4 regions of the Rhizobium sp. BK312 genome follow, and region 1 is predicted to be linked to each of the others. Evidence: predicted binding sites of a transcription regulator. Region 1 holds the regulator's gene; each other region holds the start of a gene.
What was found. The regulator LexA, encoded in region 1, represses DNA repair genes until DNA is damaged. The targets are predictions, from matches to a motif close to TGTTCNNNNTGTGTTCNG.

Region 1 (5,078 bases):
ACGCAAGTTCATGTCAGCCTGTTGAATGCCGGCTACGTTTCAGGCCTTGGCGATGGCGTCGAAGGCCAGCAGCTTCTCCAGAAGCCGCGGCATATCCTTCAGATAGACCATGTTCGGGCCATCGGATGGTGCATTGTCCGGATCCTCATGCGTCTCGACAAAAACGCCTGCGACACCGACGGCAACGGCGGCGCGCGCCAGCGTCTCGACGAACCGGCGATCGCCGCCGGTCGAACCGCCCTGTCCGCCTGGCTGCTGCACGGAATGGGTCGCGTCGAAGATGACGGGCGCGCCCATCGCCGCCATGATCGGCAGCGAGCGCATGTCGGAAACAAGCGTATTGTAGCCAAAGGAGGCGCCGCGCTCGCAAAGAAGAATATTCGGATTGCCGCTTTCGTTCAGCTTGGCAAGCACGTTCTTCATATCCCATGGCGCCAGGAACTGGCCCTTCTTGACGTTGACCACGCGGCCGGTCTTGGCAGCGGCAACCAAAAGGTCCGTCTGGCGCGACAGGAAAGCTGGGATCTGCAGGATATCGACCGTCTTGGAAACGATGGCGCACTGCTCTTCCGTGTGGATGTCGGTCAGGACCGGGAAGCCATATTCCTTCTTCAGGTCTTCAAAAACCTCCAGCGCCTTTTCCAGCCCGATGCCGCGCTTGCCAGACAGCGATGTGCGGTTCGCCTTGTCGAAGGAGGACTTGTAGACGAGGCCGATGCCCAGCTTGCCGCAAAGTTCCTTCAAAACGCCGGCAACCATGAAAGCATGGTCGCGGCTTTCCATCTGGCAGGGACCGGCGATCAGCGACAGCTTTGCAGTATTGGAAAAAAGGACCTTGGAGGCACCCTCGCCGACGGTGACTTCGGAATTTGTGCTCATTTTATCTCCTCAAAGGCGAACAATGCGCCCTGACCGGGCGCCAACCTCGCCAATAGACGATTGTTCTTACGCGTATAGGTGACGCCGTTAGCAGTGAAATGCGACGATGTCACGGAAAGATCGCGCGTTTTGAAAAGGATTGCCCGCGCCCTGAGCCCCGGATCATTCGTGCGAACAGGCAGATCATAGAATGCCTCCATTCCTTCCGGCGTCAAAATCTCCAGATCGGCATTGGCAGTCCTGATTGTCAGGCCAAAGGAATGCTCCATAATGCGTGGGGCGCCGACAACCTCTTCGAAGAAACCGCGATAGACCGCCGGCTTCGGCGCGCAAAGCGCTACCCGCGCGATACCAGTCACGCCGTTCTCGTGACGCTCGAGCGCGCTGCGATCAGCCGGCAGCGGATTGATGCGCTGACAGCAGAAAGCGAGAAAATCCGGCGCGCGCAGATCGGCGGCAAAGGCAAGACGAAAGCCTGCCGTGGTTTCGGTTCCATCCGGCATCTTCATCGGACGGGAGAAATCCAGCATTCGCCCCGCCGAAATCGCCGCCGCGTTGAAACGCTTGTCATCCGCCACCGCATCATCCGTACCGAATACCACGGCCGAGAAGCCATCATCCCCCACCCGGAAACGATAAGCCTGATCGCGCGCGACGAAAACATTGCCATCCACGATGCTCTTCTCGCATTGCTCCGGAGATGCGACGCCCAGAGGTTCGAGATAGGTTTTATCGGCAAGGAAGACGCAGGCATTCTGAGTGCCAAAGGGATGGCGCGCATCTGGAGCCACCGTGAAACCGAGCTTGCCGAGGCGTTCGCGCGCCAGAGCGATATTGACGGTCGGCAGCACGAGATGATCCAGCGGATGCGGAGACGAAATCATGGCTTCTCCTGTTTGCTTGCGGAAGCAGATTTGCGCCCATCCCCCAAGCAATTCAAGATGGAAGGACGGAACATCCCGAAGCACACGACATGGATTGAAGGCGATCTCGCAAACGTGATTGCTGATTCTCTCCCATAGCCGGCTTATGCAGTAGTGTGGCACTTTGATCCAAATGCTGGGCGCACGGACTGAACGACAAGGCCCTGGAAGCGAACAGAGCGGCATTTCTCATATTTTTCCATGGGTTAACGCAGATATGGCGCCTCGATGTTCCGATCCGATCTATTCGCAAATGGTAATTATTTAACTGACCCCACAAGGCTTTACCGAAATTTAAGCACTTGCGGAACACATATGGAACATATAGTGTCCGTTCTGGATTTGTTTCACGGCTTTTCTTGATTCTGGGGTTCCAAGACGATGTTGACGCGCAAGCAGCAGGAACTGCTTCTCTTCATTCACGAACGCATGAAGGAATCCGGTGTTCCGCCATCCTTCGACGAGATGAAGGATGCACTGGATCTGGCATCCAAATCCGGCATTCACCGCCTGATCACGGCGCTAGAGGAGCGAGGTTTCATCCGCCGACTGCCGAACCGGGCCAGAGCGCTCGAAGTCATCAAGCTTCCCGACGCCTATAATCCGAGCCTGCAACAGCGCCGCGGTTTTTCGCCCAGCGTCATCGAGGGCAGCCTCGGCAAGCCACAGCCCGTTGCCCCGCCTGCTCCGTCGAAAGTGGCAAATGACGATCACAACGGCTCGGCGTCCGTACCTGTGATGGGCCGCATCGCCGCCGGCGTTCCGATCTCGGCCATCCAGAACAATACGCACGACATTACAGTTCCCGCCGACATGCTCGGCTCCGGCGAACATTATGCGCTTGAAGTTCGAGGAGATTCGATGATCGACGCCGGAATTTTCGACGGCGATACGGTCATTATCCGCAATTCGACCACGGCCAATCCCGGCGATATCGTCGTTGCACTCGTCGACGATGAAGAAGCTACCTTGAAGCGCTTCCGTCGCAAGGGTGCCTCCATCGCGCTGGAGGCCGCGAACCCAGCCTATGAAACCCGCATCTTCGGGCCGGATCGCGTCAAGGTTCAGGGCAAGCTCGTCGGCCTTATTCGTCGCTATCACTGACCGGTGAATTGTCCAGGACTGGTGGTGCCTTCGCAATTGGCGCGTCAAATTTGCCGGTGCGCCAATCATAGGTTCGATGCCTGGTCCATGGGCGCTGCGGGTTGTTGAATGCGGCTGATATAATAGGCTTGTCTGAGGTAAGCACCATTTCGATGGAGCCGGTTTTACGCAATGTCGCACCGGTTATGAGCGTTGCTCCGGAACGGCAATGGTCCAGCCGCAGCCGGATTGGCGTCACGATAATATTCCCGGTGTCGCAAGCCGCGGGCAGATAGGCTGCGTTCTCGATGGTGACCAATATCGCGCCGTTTTCGAGCATGGCGAGGCACCATGCTCCCTTCTGACAGGCAAAGCTGCCTTGCATGGTGCGGTCCAAAGCTTCTTCCATTGCGATGCGGACTGCCTTCTGCTCCTCGTTATTTAGTCGCTTATGCCGATCCGTCTTGCTGATCTGCGGAAGCCGGCTATCGGTCGGAAGCATGGTCGGCGGTTGATGTTCGGCTGCGACCAGTGCTTTTTGCCATTGCTCGAAGATGAAGGCCTGCGGTCTCTCGCGATTGGTGGCGAGGATATCGTCCTGGCGCAAGGCAACGAGAATGCCATCTTCCGAGATCATCAGATCCGGCTTCGGCACACCAGAGCCGAACGCGGCCACACCGACAGATGACAGCAGCAGCAACAGGCCCAGATGGCGAAGCCGGGTCCGCAGCATGCTCATGATCAGGAAGCCAGCGATGAAAGTCGGCATCAGCCAGCCGGGCTGGCGGCCAAAGGTAATGTCACCTCCCCACCCAGCCACCGTTTTTGCAATAGCGATCACAAGCTCCAGTCCCTCACCGGTGACTTTCCAGAACGGTCCATCGATTCCGAAAGGCATCAGCAGCATCGCCATCATACCGAAGGGCATGACGATGAAAGAGACGACGGGCATGGCCGCAAGGTTGGCAGCAAGTCCATATGTCGCCAACCGGTGAAAATGCTCGATCGAGAAAATGGCCGTCGACGCACCACCGATGAACGAGGTCGACATCACGCCCCCAAAGAAGCGCGTGATGAACAGTAGCGGACTTAACAGACGGATGCGCGGCAGGATGTTTTCGCGATGCCGCCGTCGTTTCCAGAGCGAATAGCCTGATACCAGCGCCAGCGTAGCGGCGTAAGACATCTGGAAACTCGGACCGAGTACCTGAGACGGTGACAAGACTAGGATGACGATGGCTGAGAGCGCCACATTGCGCAAGCTGATGGATGGCCTGTCGAAAAGTACGGCCACCAGCATGATCGCCATCATGATGAAGGCGCGTTCGGCGGAGACGCCGAATCCGGAAATGAGGTAATAGGCCGTTACCGTTAGAAGCGCGCCGAAGGCTGCGAACTTCTTCGTCGGCCAAGCCTGGACGACACCGGGAAACAGGCTGAACAAATAGCGCAGACCGACATAGAAGATGCCAGCCGACAACGCCATGTTGAGACCGGAAATTGCGATGATGTGGGTCAGGCCGGCAATTCTCAGAGCCTCGGTCGTATCCTTCGAGATCGCACGTCTCTCATCGGTGACAAGCGCTGCTGCAAAGGCGCCGGTATCTCCGGGCAAGGTTTGCCTGATGCGGTCGCCTATGCTGTTGCGCAGGCCAGCGAGCCAGATATCGGCCGCATCCAGTAACGAGCCGGCAGCATTGTCACCGGATGGCGATAATAATTCCGGCGTTCCGTAGGCAAAGCCATTCGCGCCGATGCCGTTGAAATAAGAGCTGAAGGCAAAATCGTTGAGACCCGTCAATGCCGGTCCGGCCGGAGGCGTCAGGCGCGCCCGGCCCCGGACCCGATCTCCCAGATCGAACGGCTCCGCCTACTTGCGCACGAAGACCGTAACCCGCTGCGGCGCGCGGCGGATAGAGGGTTTTTCCGTTGCCTCGACGCGGACGACATAGCGCCAGCGCCCATTGTCATAGGATTCCCGTCGCTCGATCTGCCCGGTCACAGTCGTCGTCACGGCCGAGTCGAGCATGACAGTGGAAACCCGCCAACTTTCCCACTGCGCGAGCGCCATACCCAGGCAGATGAGCATACCGGCGAAAAGCGTGTGATGAAGCAGCCTGCCCGCATCGCGCTTTAGCAAAAAGCCCAAAGCAAACAGAACGAGGCCTGCGAGAAACGCCTGCGGAGGCGGAT
Region 2 (5,078 bases), on a different contig from region 1:
AACCCGCCGCCAGCGGAACTGCCGGGGCGGGCCGTCGGGCACTTCGGCAGCAATGGTTTCGACCAGCTCCGGCATGCGAAACAGCCGCAGCGGCCGTTCGCCGCGGAAGAAACCATGGCCGGCATCCTTCTCACCTGTGCGCCGCTTCGAGGCGAGGATAGCCATGGCCGGCAGCGACCGCACGGCCCGCTCAGGGATGTGGCTCTGCCGCAACTCGAACCCTTGCAGACAGTCCGGCCCCAGCCGGGCGGCCACACGATCCACAAAGGCGGCAAGAGATCCTTCCTGGCGGTCTTCTCCGACAAAATCGCCTTGCATGGCATCGAAGGACGCATGCTGAAGCACATTGAGGCGGATGATTTCGAAACCGTAGCCGACATCGAGATCGTTATGAATGGCGCCGAAGCGCTCCGTGAACAGGCTGGCGATCCGGTTCGGCTCCCGCAGCGGCTGCGATGCGCCAGCCGCGATGCGGAAAACCGCCCCATCCACCCGGAAAAGCAGAAGCTCGAAGGAACGGCCGCCGACGCCGCGCGCTTCCAGCCCCGGCTTCAGGGTTTCGGCAAGCTGGCGAGCAAGCTGAAGAATATCCTCTTCCGCCTGCACCGGCTCGGCAAGCCGACGCTCGGCTGACAATTGCGCGACCGGGCGACGCGGCGAAATCGGTTCCTCGACGAGGCCGACGGCCTGATCGAGCCGCAACATTAGCTGCGCACCGAAACGGCGGGCAAGCGGCGCACGCGGTGCTGCCAGAAGGTCGCCGACCTGCTTCAGGCCCATCTTCTGCAAGGCGGCGACAATCTCCTCGCCAAGCCGAAGACATGCAACCGGCAGCGGTGCCAGTGCCTCTTCCATGGCTTCGGGCGGAACGATGCGGCTCTCGTCAAAGCGGGCGACGGCCCAGGAGAGGCCGGGCGCAGAGGAAATGGCGCCGCGCACATCGAAGCCCAGTCGGGAAATCCGGATCAAGATATCCTCGAGCAGCGCCTCTTCGCCGCCGAAAAGATGGGCGCAGCCGGTAATATCGAGAAAAAGGCCATCCTTGCCGTCGATCGCCACCAGCGGCGTATAGCGGTCGCACCAGTCGGCGATCGCTTCCAGAAGCTTGCGATCCGCGACCGGATCCTCCTCGACGACATCAAGATCAGGACAGATCGCCTTTGCTTCAGCCACGCCCTGACCCTGCTTCAGGCCGATCATTTCGGCGCGCTCGTTGATGGCGGTCAGCCGCATGGCATTGTTCAGCTTACCGGCACAGGCGAGCGGCGGCGCTTCAAGCCTGCCTGCCGAACGCCAGGACAGACCCCAGCGCTTTCGCGCGATCCGGTCGGTCGGCAGATGCGGGAAGGTCAGCGCCAGAATGCGCTGTGTGTTCGCCGGGAAAGGCAGGGTAATGAACATCGGAGACAGGGGCAAAGCGGCGGTCATGGGCATTCCACTCCAGGGTTATGGAAAGGGGCGCCGGGTTTCGGCTCTTTTCCAAGGTCAGACGAAAAGCCGGGTGACCAATGCTGCCGCCAAGCACCGATCCGTCCGGCAGGGGCCGCGCCTGTGCCGGCGCGGGTTCGACGGAAAAGCGGAAGAGGGCGCTGCTTGCTTCCTCCTCGCCTCCCTGTCGCAACAGAAACAAGGGCCGTCCCGCCGCCTTGGCCCTCAGCGCCAGCCGCCGGCTTTCGGTCAGACCGAAACGGGCGGGATTGCCGCGCACTTCCAGAATGACGACGGCAAAGGCAGCACTGCCAAGGGCTGCTTCCGCCACCCAGAGCGCATCGTCGAGCTTGCGCGGCGACGCCTGCAGGAGAGCCTGAGGCTCCAGCCCGAAATCGCCGATGCCGATGGCATAGGGCAGGCCTGCCTCCATCGTTGCCACCGTATCGCCGATCCATAGGACCGGCGACTTGGCCGCGGTCTTATCCGATGCTCGCGCATGCAGTCTCGCCGCAAGCGCCAGGGCAAAGCCGCTCGCCGCCCCGGCATCGCGCAGGCCGAGCGAGCGGATTTCCGTCAGCGCATCGAGCGGCAGACCGCCTTGCAGAGCCGCATCGAGCTCATCGATGCCGATCGGAAGGAGCGACTGTTCAAGCGTAGGCTCAGTAGGCAGGGATTTCGCACTACCCATCGCCTCTCTCACCGGCTTGTCTGCCAAAGCCTCATGCGCTGCGGCTGCCAGCGCCGGGATCGGCCTGCCTTCCAGTCGGGCAATGGTTTCACGCAGGGCAAAAAGCGTTTCCCGCGCCACGGCAGCCTCGGCCATGACGTTCACTCCAGATCGATAATGTTCCTGTTATGTTCTTATGGATTCCAGAGCTTGGAGAAAGAGTCAACACCATTTCATAAGAAAATATTCCTGTGAACCGAGCCAGATGATGTCGGTCTGTCACCCGAAAATCCGAATCCGCTCTAGAATCAAAAAAATAGAGCATGACGTCGATCGAAAACCGCTCAAACACTTTTCGGTATCACGCCCTATTCCGCTCTCGTAAAAGCAGCGCAAAGTCTCTATATGACCAGCCAAGGAAGGAATATTCATGGCTCGCGTTGACCAGAGCGAAGATTGGCGGGATCGCCATTCTCCCTCCATCAGCACATTCGAATCTCTGGCAATGGAGGCTTACAGCCACCTGCCGGAGGAATTCCGCTCGCTCACCGGCAACCTCGTCATTCTCATCGAGGATTTCCCGGATGACGAAGTGTTCGAGGATATGGCGCTGGAAACACCCTTCGACCTGCTCGGCCTTTTCGAAGGTCGCGGCATCTCGGAGCGCTTTACCGCCCAGACCGGCGACATGCCGAACAAGATCCGCCTCTATCGCCGGCCGATCATCGACTATTGGGCTGAAAACGACGAAACTCTCGGCGACATCATTACCCATGTCCTGATCCACGAGATCGGCCACCATTTCGGCCTGAGCGACGAGGACATGGAGCGCATTGAGGAAAGTGCTGAGGAAGCGACGGATCGGTAATACCAACCCCGATCGTAAGCCAACCTGGGCGAAGAACTTCGGTTACGGCTTACTGCTCCGAAAGCTTCATATCCGGATCGTAATCCTTGCCGGCAACTTCCTTGACGACGGCCTGACCGCACTCCATACGCCCGCTTGCAGAATTGAAGCCATAGGTCGGCGAGCCGTATAGCTCCCAGCCCTTGTTCAGCGCCGCACTGACCTTGTGGCAGAAGGAAGCGTCATCGGGGCCGGTGAGGAAGCGGTAGAGTTTCATTAGGGTATCTTTCGTATTTGGCCGGGCAATTCGACGGTCAGACCTCGGTGCGGGACGCCGCTGCCGTGCCCGAAGAGCGCTGTTCGATCAGGCGAGCTTTATGAATGAGTCTTTCCGCCTGGACAAGGTGCAGCCGCTCCACCATGCGCCCGCCAAGGTTCACGACATTGAGAGTGGCGGCGCTCGTTTCGGCAAAAGCCGCAATGATGGCTTCGGCCTCGGCAATGGCAGCCTCAGCCGGGCCGAAATGCCGGTTGGCCGCCTCGATCTGGTTTGGGTGGATCAGCATCTTGCCGGCAAAACCCATGGCGACACCCTGGCCACATTCGGCCTCAAATGCTTCAGCATCCCTGAAATCGTTGAAGACGCTGTCGATCGCCTCAAGGCCGTAAGCGCTGACGGCCAATATCACCTGCATCAGCCAGGGCACGAGATAGGGGCGACCGGGCTGCGGCAGAACGCCCGTTTCCTTTCTGAGGTCGTTGAGACCGACGACGAAACAATCGAGCCGGCTTCCTGCCGTGCGCCCAGCTTCGGCGATCGCCGCCGCATTCAGGATGCCGCGCGGCGTCTCGATCATGGCCCAGATACGCAAGTCTTCCGGTGCATCGGCTTCCGCAAGCCGGTCACTGACATCGCTTACGTCCTGCGGCTCGCCCACCTTCGGCAGCAACACCGCATCCGGCTCCAACTCCGTAACCAGCGCCAGGTCATCGGCGCCGAAATTGGAGGAGAGCGCATTGATACGGATGATCCGCTCCTTGCCGGGAAGCTGCGAGACCGCAAAGAAGGCCCGGAGATTCTCCCGCGCCTCGGCCTTTTTCTCCGGCGAAACCGAATCCTCAAGATCGAAAATGACCGCGTCGCATTCGAGGCTCGAAAGCTTGTCCAGCGCGCGTCGGTTGATCGCGGGAACGCTCAAGACCGAGCGGCGCAGACGGGCGGGACGGGACGAGGGGTTTTGGCTCGCAGATTGGCTCATTGTGCCGTTTTGCCGCGCTTTTAATCGGCAGGCAAGTCAACAAAAAGCCATGCTCCTCTTGCAGATGACAATCATGAGGGCCACATTGCTTGATGTAGAGAGGTCTCGACCATGCAGAATATTCGTTCCCTGTTCATCGCACTTGCCGGTATCACCGTGTTTGCAGCCATGGCGCTGTTTACCGTTTCGGTCACGCTCGCCGTCGGCGCTATCCTTACCGTGCTGATGGCAGCCCGCGCGATTTCGCTGCGCATGAAGCCGGCCCCGGTGCACGCCAAGGCGAAGACGAACGGCCAGCGCGAAATGCGCATCTGGAACGACGGTCGCGGCACGATCATCGACCTCTAGGATTGAAAGCAGGGCAGGGTGGTCTATCCGGCGGGCCTATGTGTGCGATCAGGCCTCGTCCTGAAGGGCACCACGACCCAAAGCGCCGCGTTTTAGAGCATTTCCAAGATTTCCCTTCATTTCGAGCCGGATTTGCTCTATTGGCAGGATAATTCGTGCTTAGACGAGAATGAAGGCAGGACCCCATGGACAAGTTCGTGAAATTGACCGGTGTCGCAGCACCCCTCCCGGTCGTCAATGTCGATACCGACATGATCATCCCGAAGGATTACCTGAAGACCATCAAGCGCACGGGTCTCGGCAAGGGCCTCTTCGCTGAAGCCCGCTACAATGAAGACGGAACGCCGAACGAAGATTTCGTGCTGAACAAGCCGGCCTATCAGAATGCCAAGATCCTTGTCGCCGGCGACAATTTCGGCTGCGGCTCCTCGCGTGAGCATGCTCCCTGGGCACTTCTCGATTTCGGCATCCGCTGCGTTATTTCGACCAGCTTCGCTGACATCTTCTACAACAACTGCTTCAAGAA
Region 3 (5,078 bases), on a different contig from region 1:
GAATCTCGAGCGCTGCCTGTTCCCGGAGGAAAGTGCGGCCAAGCTGCGGGAAACCGGTGCGCCGCTGATCCTGCTGTCGGAAATGGATCTGGGCATGGCCCGCACCGAACAGCGCGACCCGACCGCGATCATCGCCAGCGAACTCGGCATGAATCATGCCTATGGTGTCGAGTTTCTTGAACTCAGTCTTGGCTCGGAAATCGAGCGCTCCTACTGCCGCGACGATTTTAATGAGAAGGGCTTTCACGGCAACGCCCTGATGGCCTCCGTCGCTCTGAAGAATCCTTTCATGATCCGTCCACCCGGTGAGGCCGTCTGGTTCAACGATAGCAACGAGCAGCCGCGCATCGGCGATCGCTGCGCCGTCGGCGCCATCGTCACGACGGAGGCCGGCCCCATGGTCGCCGTTTCCGTTCATCTCGAAAGTGTTGCCACTGCTGCCTATCGCGAGCGGCAGTTGGCGGCGCTGATCGATGAGGTCGAGGCTTTCGCGCCCGGTCTGCCGATCCTGATCGGCGGCGATCTCAACACCGGCAACCACACCGGCGGCGATTATTCGACGGATACGCTATTCGCCATGGCCGAAAGCCGAGGCTTCGAGTGCCATGGCGGGCCGCTCGATCAGACAAGCACGCGCCCGAGCCTGATCACACGTTTCCCCGATCGCGCCATGAAGCTCGACTGGTTCATCACCCGCGGCTTGAAGATCGGCGAGAGTCATCTTGTGTCCTCTCTCAACGGCGAGGGCAAGCCGCTCTCCGACCATGACATGGTCGTTTGCACAATCGAAGGTTTTTCCGCCTGATCGCTGCAATCGTTAAAATGCACTTGGTTTCATGAACTTTGCCGTTACCCGTTCCATGCGATGAGATCGCAGACGCTCATGGAATTTTGGGGGATTGCATGGTCTTGAAATTAATGTTGGCGAGCATGGCGGCCTTTGCCACCCGTGCCGCGCCAGTCGTCCTCGCGATGCCGCAGTCGAAGAGCTTCGTGGCAGGCGCCAGTGGCGAGATGGAAATGAAGCCGTCGCCGATCGAGCCATCCTGGGTCTTGTCGGGCAATCCCGTTGCCCGCATCGCCGAGCATTCGCGCGGGCAGGATGATGCCGCCATGACCGCGCTGTGGGATTGCACGGCGGGTGAGTTCCGCTGGTATTTCGGCTGGGACGAAACCGTCATGATCCTTGAGGGTGAGGTACACATTACGACGGAAGACGGCGTCGAGCGTACGCTGCATGCCGGCGATGTCGCCTATTTTGCCGGGGGCACCTGGGCGACATGGCGCATCGACCGTTACCTGCGCAAAGTCGCTTTCTTGCGCAAGCCATTCCCGAAGCCTTTGACCATGGCCTATCGCCTGCGCAACCTCGTCCGCCAGGGCAACACACAGGGCCTTGCTGCCTAAGCAGGGCCACCTTGGCGGAAGCCCTTGAATAGCCGTTGCGTTTGGATGCGGGCCGACCTACATCTGTCCGCAAATCCGAGCGAGGGCTGACTATGGCTGGTATCAAGAATGTTGCGGTCCAGATGGACCATGTCCGAAGCATTAACATTGCGGGCGACTCGACCTTCGCCATGAGCCTCGAGGCGCAGAACCGCGGCTACAAGCTTTTCCACTATACGCCGGAGCGGCTGAGCATGCGCGACGGCAAGATCTATGCCTCCGTCGAGCCAATGATCCTGCGCGACGTCAAGGGCGATCACTTCGAGCTCGGCGAGCCGGAGCGCGTCGATCTCTCGACGATGGACGTGGTGCTGCTGCGCCAGGACCCGCCCTTCGATATGGCCTATATCACTTCGACGCATCTGCTCGAGCGCATCCATCCGAAGACGCTTGTCGTCAACGACCCTGCCTGGGTGCGCAACTCGCCGGAAAAGATCTTCGTCACCGAATTCGCCGATCTCATGCCGAAGACGCTGATCACCCGCGATCCGGCTGAAATCCGCCGCTTCCGCGATGAGATGGGCGATATCATCCTGAAGCCGCTCTATGGCAATGGCGGCGCCGGCGTCTTTCATTCGACCCGCGACGACCGCAATCTCTCGTCTCTTCTCGAAATGTTCGGCCAGCTCTTCCGCGAGCCGTTCATCGCCCAGCAATATCTGCCCGATGTTCGCAAGGGCGACAAGCGCATCATTCTTGTCGATGGCGAACCAGCCGGCGCGATCAACCGCGTGCCAGCCGAGCATGATGCCCGCTCCAACATGCATGTCGGCGGCCGCGCCGAAGCGACCGAGCTGACGGCGCGCGAAAAGGAAATCTGCGCCCGCATCGGACCGGCCCTGAAGGAGCGCGGCTTCCTGCTCGTCGGCATCGATGTCATCGGCGACTATATGACCGAGATCAACGTGACGTCGCCAACCGGCATCCGCGAAGTCAAGCGCTTCGGCGGCGCCGATATCGCCAGCCTGCTCTGGGATGCGATCGAAGCCAAGCGGGCCTGATCGGCAGTTTCCGCCACGCTTTCAGCTGAACAATCATATCCACCCAGGCATGTCGATGATTTCGACATGCCTGGGTAAAGTTTTTGTTCGTTTATTGTTCTTGTTTCATTCCTCGTCTTATGCCAGATTGCAACCCGAAGTTTGCTGGTCGGGGCACGTAACGGCAAACGGGTTCGGCGACAGGGGAATAGGGCATGGTAGCGCGAGTCAGTACGGTTGCGTTTCAGGGCATTGAGGGCGTACCCGTCGAAGTGCAGGTGATGATTGCGCCCGGCAAGGTGCTGATGCACATCGTCGGTCTGCCGGACAAAGCTGTGGCCGAGAGCCGAGAGCGGGTCCAGGCGGCGCTGCACGCCTCCGGCCTCGCTCTGCCGCCGAAGAAAGTCACCGTCAATCTCGCCCCGGCGGATCTGCCCAAGGAGGGCAGTCACTTCGACCTTGCGATCGCGCTCGGTCTGATGGCGGCGCTCGGCGCGATCCCTGCCGATGCCCTGTCCTCCTACACTGTCATTGGCGAACTCAATCTCGACGGCACGATCGCGCCCGTTGCCGGCGCGCTTCCCGCAGCGATCGCCGCCAATGCCATGGGCAAGGGGCTGATCTGCCCGGCCGAGAGCGGATCGGAAGCCGCCTGGGCCGGCAGGGAGATCGATATTCTGGCGCCACGCAGCCTGATCGCGCTCGCCAATCATTTTCGCGGCACGCAGGTCCTCTCGCGACCGGAGCCCTCCATTCGCGCCAGCGCTGCCAATCTGCCCGATCTTGCCGATATCAAGGGGCAGGAAAGCGCCAAGCGCGCCTTGGAGGTGGCCGCCGCCGGCGGGCATAACTTGTTATTCGTCGGGCCTCCCGGCTCCGGCAAGTCGATGCTCGCTTCGCGCCTGCCGTCGATCCTGCCGCCCCTGTCGACGAACGAGCTGTTGGAGGTGTCGATGATCCATTCGATCGCCGGCCAGCTTTCCGGCGGCAAGCTCTCCGATCGGCGGCCCTATCGCGCGCCGCATCATTCGGCGACCATGGCGGCGCTCGTCGGCGGCGGTCTGCGTGCGAGGCCCGGCGAGGTGTCGCTGGCCCATCACGGCATTCTGTTCCTCGACGAACTACCGGAGTTTTCGCCGCAGGCGCTCGATGCGTTGCGCCAGCCTCTCGAAACCGGCGAATGCGTCATTGCGAGAGCAAACCATCGAGTTTCCTATCCGGCCGGCATTCAGCTTGTGGCGGCAATGAACCCCTGCCGCTGCGGCATGGCCGGCGAACCGGGCCACACCTGCGCCCGTGGGCCGCGCTGCGCTTCAGATTATCAGGGCCGTATTTCCGGTCCATTGCTCGATCGCATCGATATCCGCATAGACGTACCGGCAGTCTCCGCCGCCGACCTCATCCGGCCGACATCAGCGGAAAGCAGCGCCGATGTCGCACTCCGCGTCGCACGCGCCCGCGAACGGCAGCGGGAACGCTTCGAACGAGCCGGCATGAAGGACGTCACCACCAACGCCCGCTGCTCGACTGCGATGATCGAAACCATCGCCGAGCCGGATGCCGCCGGCCTGCAATTGCTGCGCGATGCTGCCGAGAAGATGAAATTCTCCGCCCGCGGCTATCATCGCATCCTCAAGGTCGCTCGAACGCTCGCCGATCTCGATGATAAACCCACCGTCGGCCGCATCCATCTCGCGGAAGCCATCTCCTATCGCATCGCCGGCGAGCGACTGGCAGCGCACGCCTGAAAGTCCTGAGCTGAGGCGGCGCTCGATCGTCGCCCGTCCGCCTGAATGAAAAAGGGTGCCGAAGCACCCCTTTCCAAGTCCGAATGACGGTTGGCGCCTTTAGCCGCCAAGTCCCTCGAACAGGGCCGTCGAGAGATAGCGCTCGGCGAAGGACGGGATGATGACGACGATGGTCTTGCCTTCGTTTTCGGGACGCTGGCCGATCTTGATGGCCGCTGTGAGCGCCGCGCCGGAGGAGATGCCGACCGGCACGCCTTCGAGCTTGGCGACGAGCCGCGCCTGCTGGAACGCCTCGTCATTGCTGACGGTCACCACCTCATCATAGACATGCGTATCGAGCACCTTTGGTGCGAAGCCGGCGCCGATGCCTTGGATCTTATGCGGGCCGGGATTGCCGCCGGACAGAACGGGCGAATCCGCCGGCTCGACGGCGATGACCTTGATGTCGGGCTTGCGGGCTTTCAGCACCTGGCCGACGCCGGTGATCGTGCCGCCGGTGCCGATACCGGAAACGAAGATATCGACCTTGCCTTCGGTGTCGTTCCAGATTTCCTCGGCCGTCGTCTTGCGATGGATTTCCGGGTTGGCGGGATTTTCGAACTGCTGCGGAATGATCGCATCCGGCAGCGACGCGGCCAGCTCTTCGGCCTTAGCGATCGCGCCCTTCATGCCCTTCGGTCCCTCGGTAAGCACCAGCTCGGCGCCGAGCAACGCCAGCATCTTGCGGCGCTCGATCGACATGGTTTCCGGCATGGTGAGGATAAGGCGATAACCCTTGGCGGCGGCGGCAAAGGCGAGCGCAATACCCGTATTGCCCGAAGTCGGCTCGATCAGCACGGACCGGCCGGGAGCGATCTTGCCCTGGGCTTCCAGGCTTTCGATCATGGCGACGCCGATGCGATCT
Region 4 (5,078 bases), on a different contig from region 1:
GGATCGCCCAGGATATCGAGGAAGCCTCGCGTCTGAAGGCTGAAGCCGACGCCGCCGTCGCGACCTATGAAAGCGAATTGGCTGCTGCGCGCGCCAAGGCAAATTCCATCGGCGCCACCGCTCGCGATGCCGCCAAGGCCAAGGCCGAAGAGGATCGCAAGACAATCGAGGCGAGCCTGGCTGAGAAGCTCAAGGCCGCAGAAGGCCGCATTGCTGAAATCAAGGCGAAAGCCTTCGGTGATGTCGGTGCAATTGCCGAAGAGACCGCAGGTGCTGTCGTCGAGCAGTTGGTCGGAAATGTCGCCGGCAAGGCCGATGTCGCCTCTGCGGTTGCGGCAGCCGCCGCAAAGCAGGAGGGCTGATCCATGGAATTTTCTTTCGACAACACCTTCTTCGCGTTTGTCAGCCTTCTCATCTTCCTAGGCCTGATCGTTTACCTCAAGGTTCCCGGCATGATGGCAAAGTCGCTGGACGACCGCGCCGATCAGATCCGTAACGAGCTGGCCGAAGCCAAGCGCCTGCGTGAAGAGGCACAGCACCTGCTGGCCGAATATCAGCGCAAGCGCAAGGAAGCCGAGGCTGAAGCAGCACATATTGTTGCCGCAGCCGAGCGCGAAGCGGAAATGCTGACGACCGAGGCTCGCAAGAAGACCGAGGAGTTCGTCGCCAACCGTACGGCTCTGTCCGAGCAGAAGATCAAGCAGGCCGAAGCCGATGCGATGAAGGCGGTCCGCTCCGCTGCCGTCGATCTGGCAATCGCCGCTGCAGAATCGGTGCTTGCCAAGAAGGCCGATGGCAGCGTTCAGTCCGGCCTCTTCAACGACGCCGTCAAGGAAGTGAAGACGCGGCTGAATTAAGCCCTCGCAATATCGAATTCGAAAGAGCCCTGCTTCCGCGGGGCTTTTTTTGTTTCATGCTCAGTCATGATTGATCATCGCCACAGTGGGAGGCAAGATCAGTGCATGAGGGGAGAGTGGATGCAGTCAACGACTGGCAGCGAACCGTTTCGTCAAGACGATCTCATCGTGAGACCGGCGGCCACCTGGACACCGGGCGTCCATGCCTTGCTAGCTGCGCTACATAGGTATGGTTTCGATGCAGCTCCGCATCCGGCTGGATATGACGAGGTCTGGGAGCAGGTAACCTATCTGCCCGGAGATACCGGCGATCTCGATGGCCGCGCCGCTATGCGCGGCGAAAAGGCGCTGCGGTCGGCTGCATCGCTACTGCGTCGCTATCACGATTGCTCCGCCCTGTTCGCAAAAAGCCTCGCGGCCAGCTATGCATGGCAACTGCCGGCCCGCTCGCCTTGCGAGGTAATCTGCCATGGGGATTTTGCCCCCTACAATGTCGTCCTGAACCATGGCGAAGTGACCGGGATCATCGATTTCGAGGCTGCGCATCCCGGTCCGCGAATGTGGGATCTGGCTTATGCCGTCTATCGCTGGGCGCCGCTGTCCTCCGGCGCCGCTATCAAGGGAATGGACACTCTTGCCGCCCAAGTCGGTCGCACCCGTATCTTTATCGATGCCTATGGCCTGTCCGTTAACGAGCGTAGCTCATTGCTTGACGTCATCGTCGAGCGGCTTGAGGCGCTATTGGTTTTCATGGAACGGGAAGCTGCCCGCGGCATCGAGAGATATCGCCGGAATCTCCAGGAAGGACATGATCGCATCTACAGGGAAGACATCGCCTATATCAGAAAATACTCGACTGAAATCGTCGCCGGACTGACGGGCTGAGTTTCAAACGGCCTCTTTGCGCAGCGGACGAAAGCTCATGCGGTGCAGCGGGCAGGGACCATGCTCCTCGATGCCAGCGCGATGCTGAGGAGTGCCATAGCCGGCATGGGCTGCGAAACCATAGGCTGGAAAGACAATGCCCGCGCGCGCCATCATCCGGTCGCGGGTCACTTTGGCGACGATCGATGCGGCAGCGATGGAGAAGGAGCGCGCGTCTCCTTTGATGACGGCCTTTCCCGGGCATGCAAGCCCGGCTGGCACATCGAGCCCATCGGTCAGCACATAGCTTGCCGGCACGGCAAGTCCGCAAATGGCGCGGCGCATTGCATCGAGGCTTGCCTTGCGGATATCGGTCGTGTCGATACGACCGGCACTCGACGAGGCGATAGAGACCGTTGCTGTTGCGAGAATCTCCACGAACAGCTCTTCGCGTCTGGCCGCGGTCAGCTGTTTGGAATCGTTGAGCCCTTGCGGGATCCGCTCAGGGTCGAGAATGACGGCGGCGGCGACCACCGGTCCGGCAAGCGGCCCCCGGCCAGCCTCATCGGCTCCGGCGACAGGCCAATGGCCGGCCCGGCGCGCAATCAGCTCCAGCTCAAACGTGGGAACGAGCGGGGCGTCCTCGAAAAGCATTGGAGAATCGGGTGGTGTGCTGCGTTTCATGCGGCGAAGCTCGCACACCACCCGATCTCCTGCAAGCCCCCGGTGGATCAGGGCGGCGAACCGGGGGGCTTTTCCAGCGGGGTCAGGGAAAACCCGCAAGGAATATCAAAGCAGCGACAACTGGACGCCGCTGCCGTCTGGCGGCACGAACAGATCGTCGCGCAAAGCGATATTGCGGCGCGTAAGCTCTAGCCGGCGCGTCGCCATTTCGAAGCGGCGGCTGATCTGCCAGGCATAAGGCCCGGCGCCCTTCATGCGCTTGCCGAACTCCGCATCGTAATCCTTGCCGCCGCGCATCGAGCGGATCAGCGACATGACGTGGCGATAGCGATCCGGATAATGCTGCAGCAGCCAATCGCGAAAGAGCGGGCTCACCTCCAGCGGCAGCCGCAGGATGACATAGCTTGCTTCCTGCGCGCCGGCGGCCTTGCCGGCGTCGAGGATACGCTCGATTTCATGATCGTTGAGGGCAGGGATAATCGGCGCCACCATGATCGCGGTGCGAATGCCGGCCTCGTTCAAAGCCTGGATCGCCTCCAGCCGCCGCGGCGGCGTCGCTGCCCGCGGCTCCATGGTGCGCGCGAGCTTGCGGTCGAGCGTCGTCACCGACAATCCCACCCGCACAAGGTTCTTGGCGGCCATCTCCTTTAGAATATCGATATCGCGCATGACCAGCGCCGATTTGGTGACGATAGCAACGGGATGGTTCGCCCGGTTCAGCACTTCGAGGATCTGGCGCATGATCCGCCATTCCTTCTCGATCGGCTGGTAGGGATCGGTATTCGTCCCTATGGCGATGACGCGCGGCTTGTAGCCGGGCTTTGCCAGTTCGCGTTCCAGCAGCTTGGCCGCATCCGGCTTGGCAAACAGCTTCGATTCGAAATCCAGCCCTGCCGACAGGCCCATATAGGCATGCGTCGGCCGCGCGAAGCAGTAGATGCATCCGTGCTCGCAGCCGCGATAAGGGTTGATCGATCGATCGAAAGGAATATCGGGCGATTCGTTACGGGTAATGGCCGTGCGCGGCTTCTCCACCTGCACTTCGGTTTTGAAAGGCGGCAGCTCTTCCCAGCTCTGCCAGCCGTCGTCGAAGGCCTCGCGCTGCTGCGGCTCGAACCGGCCGCTCGGGTTCAATCCGGCGCCGCGTCCGCGCCGACGCTCGACATCGACCCTGAGACCGGAATCGGCGATCAAAGCGTTGGCAACGTCTGCCGTATTGGCAGGCGCGAAAGCGGCCTGCCCTGCAAGGGACTGCTCGTTCATCGGTAGCTCCGGGGCGGCTCATGCCATCGCACGCCGCGTCTAAGATGATTAAATTCCTATCCGACAAATGAGAACATTGCAAGAACAAAAATCCGAAATCACCATTTTCCACCTCGTTGAGAGGAGGTGTTTGGCGATACCGGCGGTGAGCGTTTCCGGCGGCATATGATGCTTTTCTTAAACGTTTGGAGCCGAAGGTTGGGTGCTGGCAATAAATTATGCGCCGCTCTATAAATGGGCAATGTTGACGGTCATTATCGAATGCCAGGATCACGAACCCGAGCTGGCGCAGACATTGGCGGCATTGGTGGCAGGCGCGGTCGAGGGGCTGGTCAGCGACGTGATCGTGCTCGATCACGGTTCGAGTGATGGCACATCGAAAGTGGCGGATGCTGCCGGCTGCCGCTTTTACTCGCAGTGGGATATCAAGGACATATTGCGGGCGGCCCGCGGCGAATGGCTGTTGCTGGTCGAGCCGGGCGCGCGGCCGCAAGCGGGCTGGATCGACGAGGTCGCCGAATATGTCTCCCTGAACAAAGGCCCGGCGCGGTTTACGGCGTCGCGGGGCTATCGGCGCCCCTTTCTGAAGCGGATCGGCCGCCGTTCGCCGCCATTGGAACTGGGTCTGCTGCTTTCGAAGCACCAGGCCATCGCGATCGCCAGGTCGGACATGCAGCTCGCGGAATTTGCCAAGGGCCAGAAGGGCCGCAGGCTTTCAAGCGAACTCATTCCCTCCTGGGTGGCGCGCGCGGCGCGATAGGGTTTCACGTTCCGCAGATTCCATTTGTAAACGCGGGAATAGCTGCGATAATTCGTGTGTGGCGGCACCTTACGCGTGTCGCGTTGGTGACCGACCATGAAGATGCCGATATCAGGCGGAACTGGTCAGCGGAATTCTCCTTTTTCGCCAGGATTTCGGCGAAAGGAGGTGCGTTATGAAACGCACGATGCTCTACCGCCTCATGGCAACTCTCTTCGTTGCAAGTGCAATTCTTTTCCCCGGCAATGCCGCCGCTCAGGTAACCTTGGCCTGTGCCAAGCGCGTCGATATCGTCGCGTTTCTTGGCGACCATCTTTCGGAAAAGCTTTCGGCTGTCGGCAAGCTCGATCAAAGCACGATCGTTGAAATCTATGCTGCTGAGAGCGGCAACTGGACACTGCTGATGAGCGACATATCCGGCCGGAGCTGCATCATACTCAGCGGCGATTCCTGGGAATCAATTCCTGTCCTGCCGAAGGCATGACCGCCACGCAATATCGCAGCGAGCAGAAGACCTATCTCGAGCCGGCGCCGCGCTTTAGATGCTCGTCAAGGCGCGGCATGATCTCCACGAAATTGCAGGGCATGTGGCGATAGTCGAGCTGCGCCTTCAAGATGCCGTCCCAGGCATCCTTGCAGGCACCGGGAGA

Region 2: a site for LexA is predicted at 2,277-2,294, ahead of FHT85_RS30620 (ImuA family protein). Genes of this name have one in related genera too.
Region 3: a site for LexA is predicted at 2,532-2,549, ahead of FHT85_RS16135 (YifB family Mg chelatase-like AAA ATPase). Genes of this name have one in related genera too.
Region 4: a site for LexA is predicted at 3,738-3,755, ahead of FHT85_RS09340 (PA0069 family radical SAM protein). Genes of this name have one in related genera too.

The regions. Positions count from the first base shown of each region.
Region 1 is NZ_JACHZP010000009.1:101,565-106,642, forward strand. It holds gene kdsA (3-deoxy-8-phosphooctulonate synthase) at 40-879, opposite strand; gene FHT85_RS23615 (VOC family protein) at 876-1,763, opposite strand; gene lexA (transcriptional repressor LexA) at 2,184-2,906, shown strand; gene FHT85_RS23625 (ComEC/Rec2 family competence protein) at 2,887-4,686, opposite strand; gene FHT85_RS30600 (DUF4131 domain-containing protein) at 4,756-5,078, opposite strand, start outside.
Region 2 is NZ_JACHZP010000010.1:108,252-113,329, reverse strand. It holds gene FHT85_RS25275 (DNA polymerase Y family protein) at 1-1,233, opposite strand, end outside; gene FHT85_RS30620 (ImuA family protein) at 1,274-2,254, opposite strand; gene FHT85_RS25270 (metallopeptidase family protein) at 2,529-2,966, shown strand; gene FHT85_RS25265 (DUF1737 domain-containing protein) at 3,016-3,222, opposite strand; gene FHT85_RS25260 (HpcH/HpaI aldolase/citrate lyase family protein) at 3,260-4,204, opposite strand; gene FHT85_RS25255 (hypothetical protein) at 4,316-4,552, shown strand; gene leuD (3-isopropylmalate dehydratase small subunit) at 4,738-5,078, shown strand, end outside.
Region 3 is NZ_JACHZP010000005.1:258,856-263,933, forward strand. It holds gene FHT85_RS16120 (endonuclease/exonuclease/phosphatase family protein) at 1-805, shown strand, start outside; gene FHT85_RS16125 (cupin domain-containing protein) at 904-1,407, shown strand; gene gshB (glutathione synthase) at 1,500-2,447, shown strand; gene FHT85_RS16135 (YifB family Mg chelatase-like AAA ATPase) at 2,642-4,174, shown strand; gene cysK (cysteine synthase A) at 4,274-5,078, opposite strand, start outside.
Region 4 is NZ_JACHZP010000003.1:152,693-157,770, forward strand. It holds gene FHT85_RS09320 (F0F1 ATP synthase subunit B) at 1-362, shown strand, start outside; gene FHT85_RS09325 (F0F1 ATP synthase subunit B) at 366-857, shown strand; gene FHT85_RS09330 (phosphotransferase) at 924-1,742, shown strand; gene FHT85_RS09335 (ribonuclease HII) at 1,746-2,405, opposite strand; gene FHT85_RS09340 (PA0069 family radical SAM protein) at 2,511-3,668, opposite strand; gene FHT85_RS09345 (glycosyltransferase family 2 protein) at 3,910-4,428, shown strand; gene FHT85_RS09350 (hypothetical protein) at 4,604-4,912, shown strand; gene moaB (molybdenum cofactor biosynthesis protein B) at 4,944-5,078, opposite strand, start outside.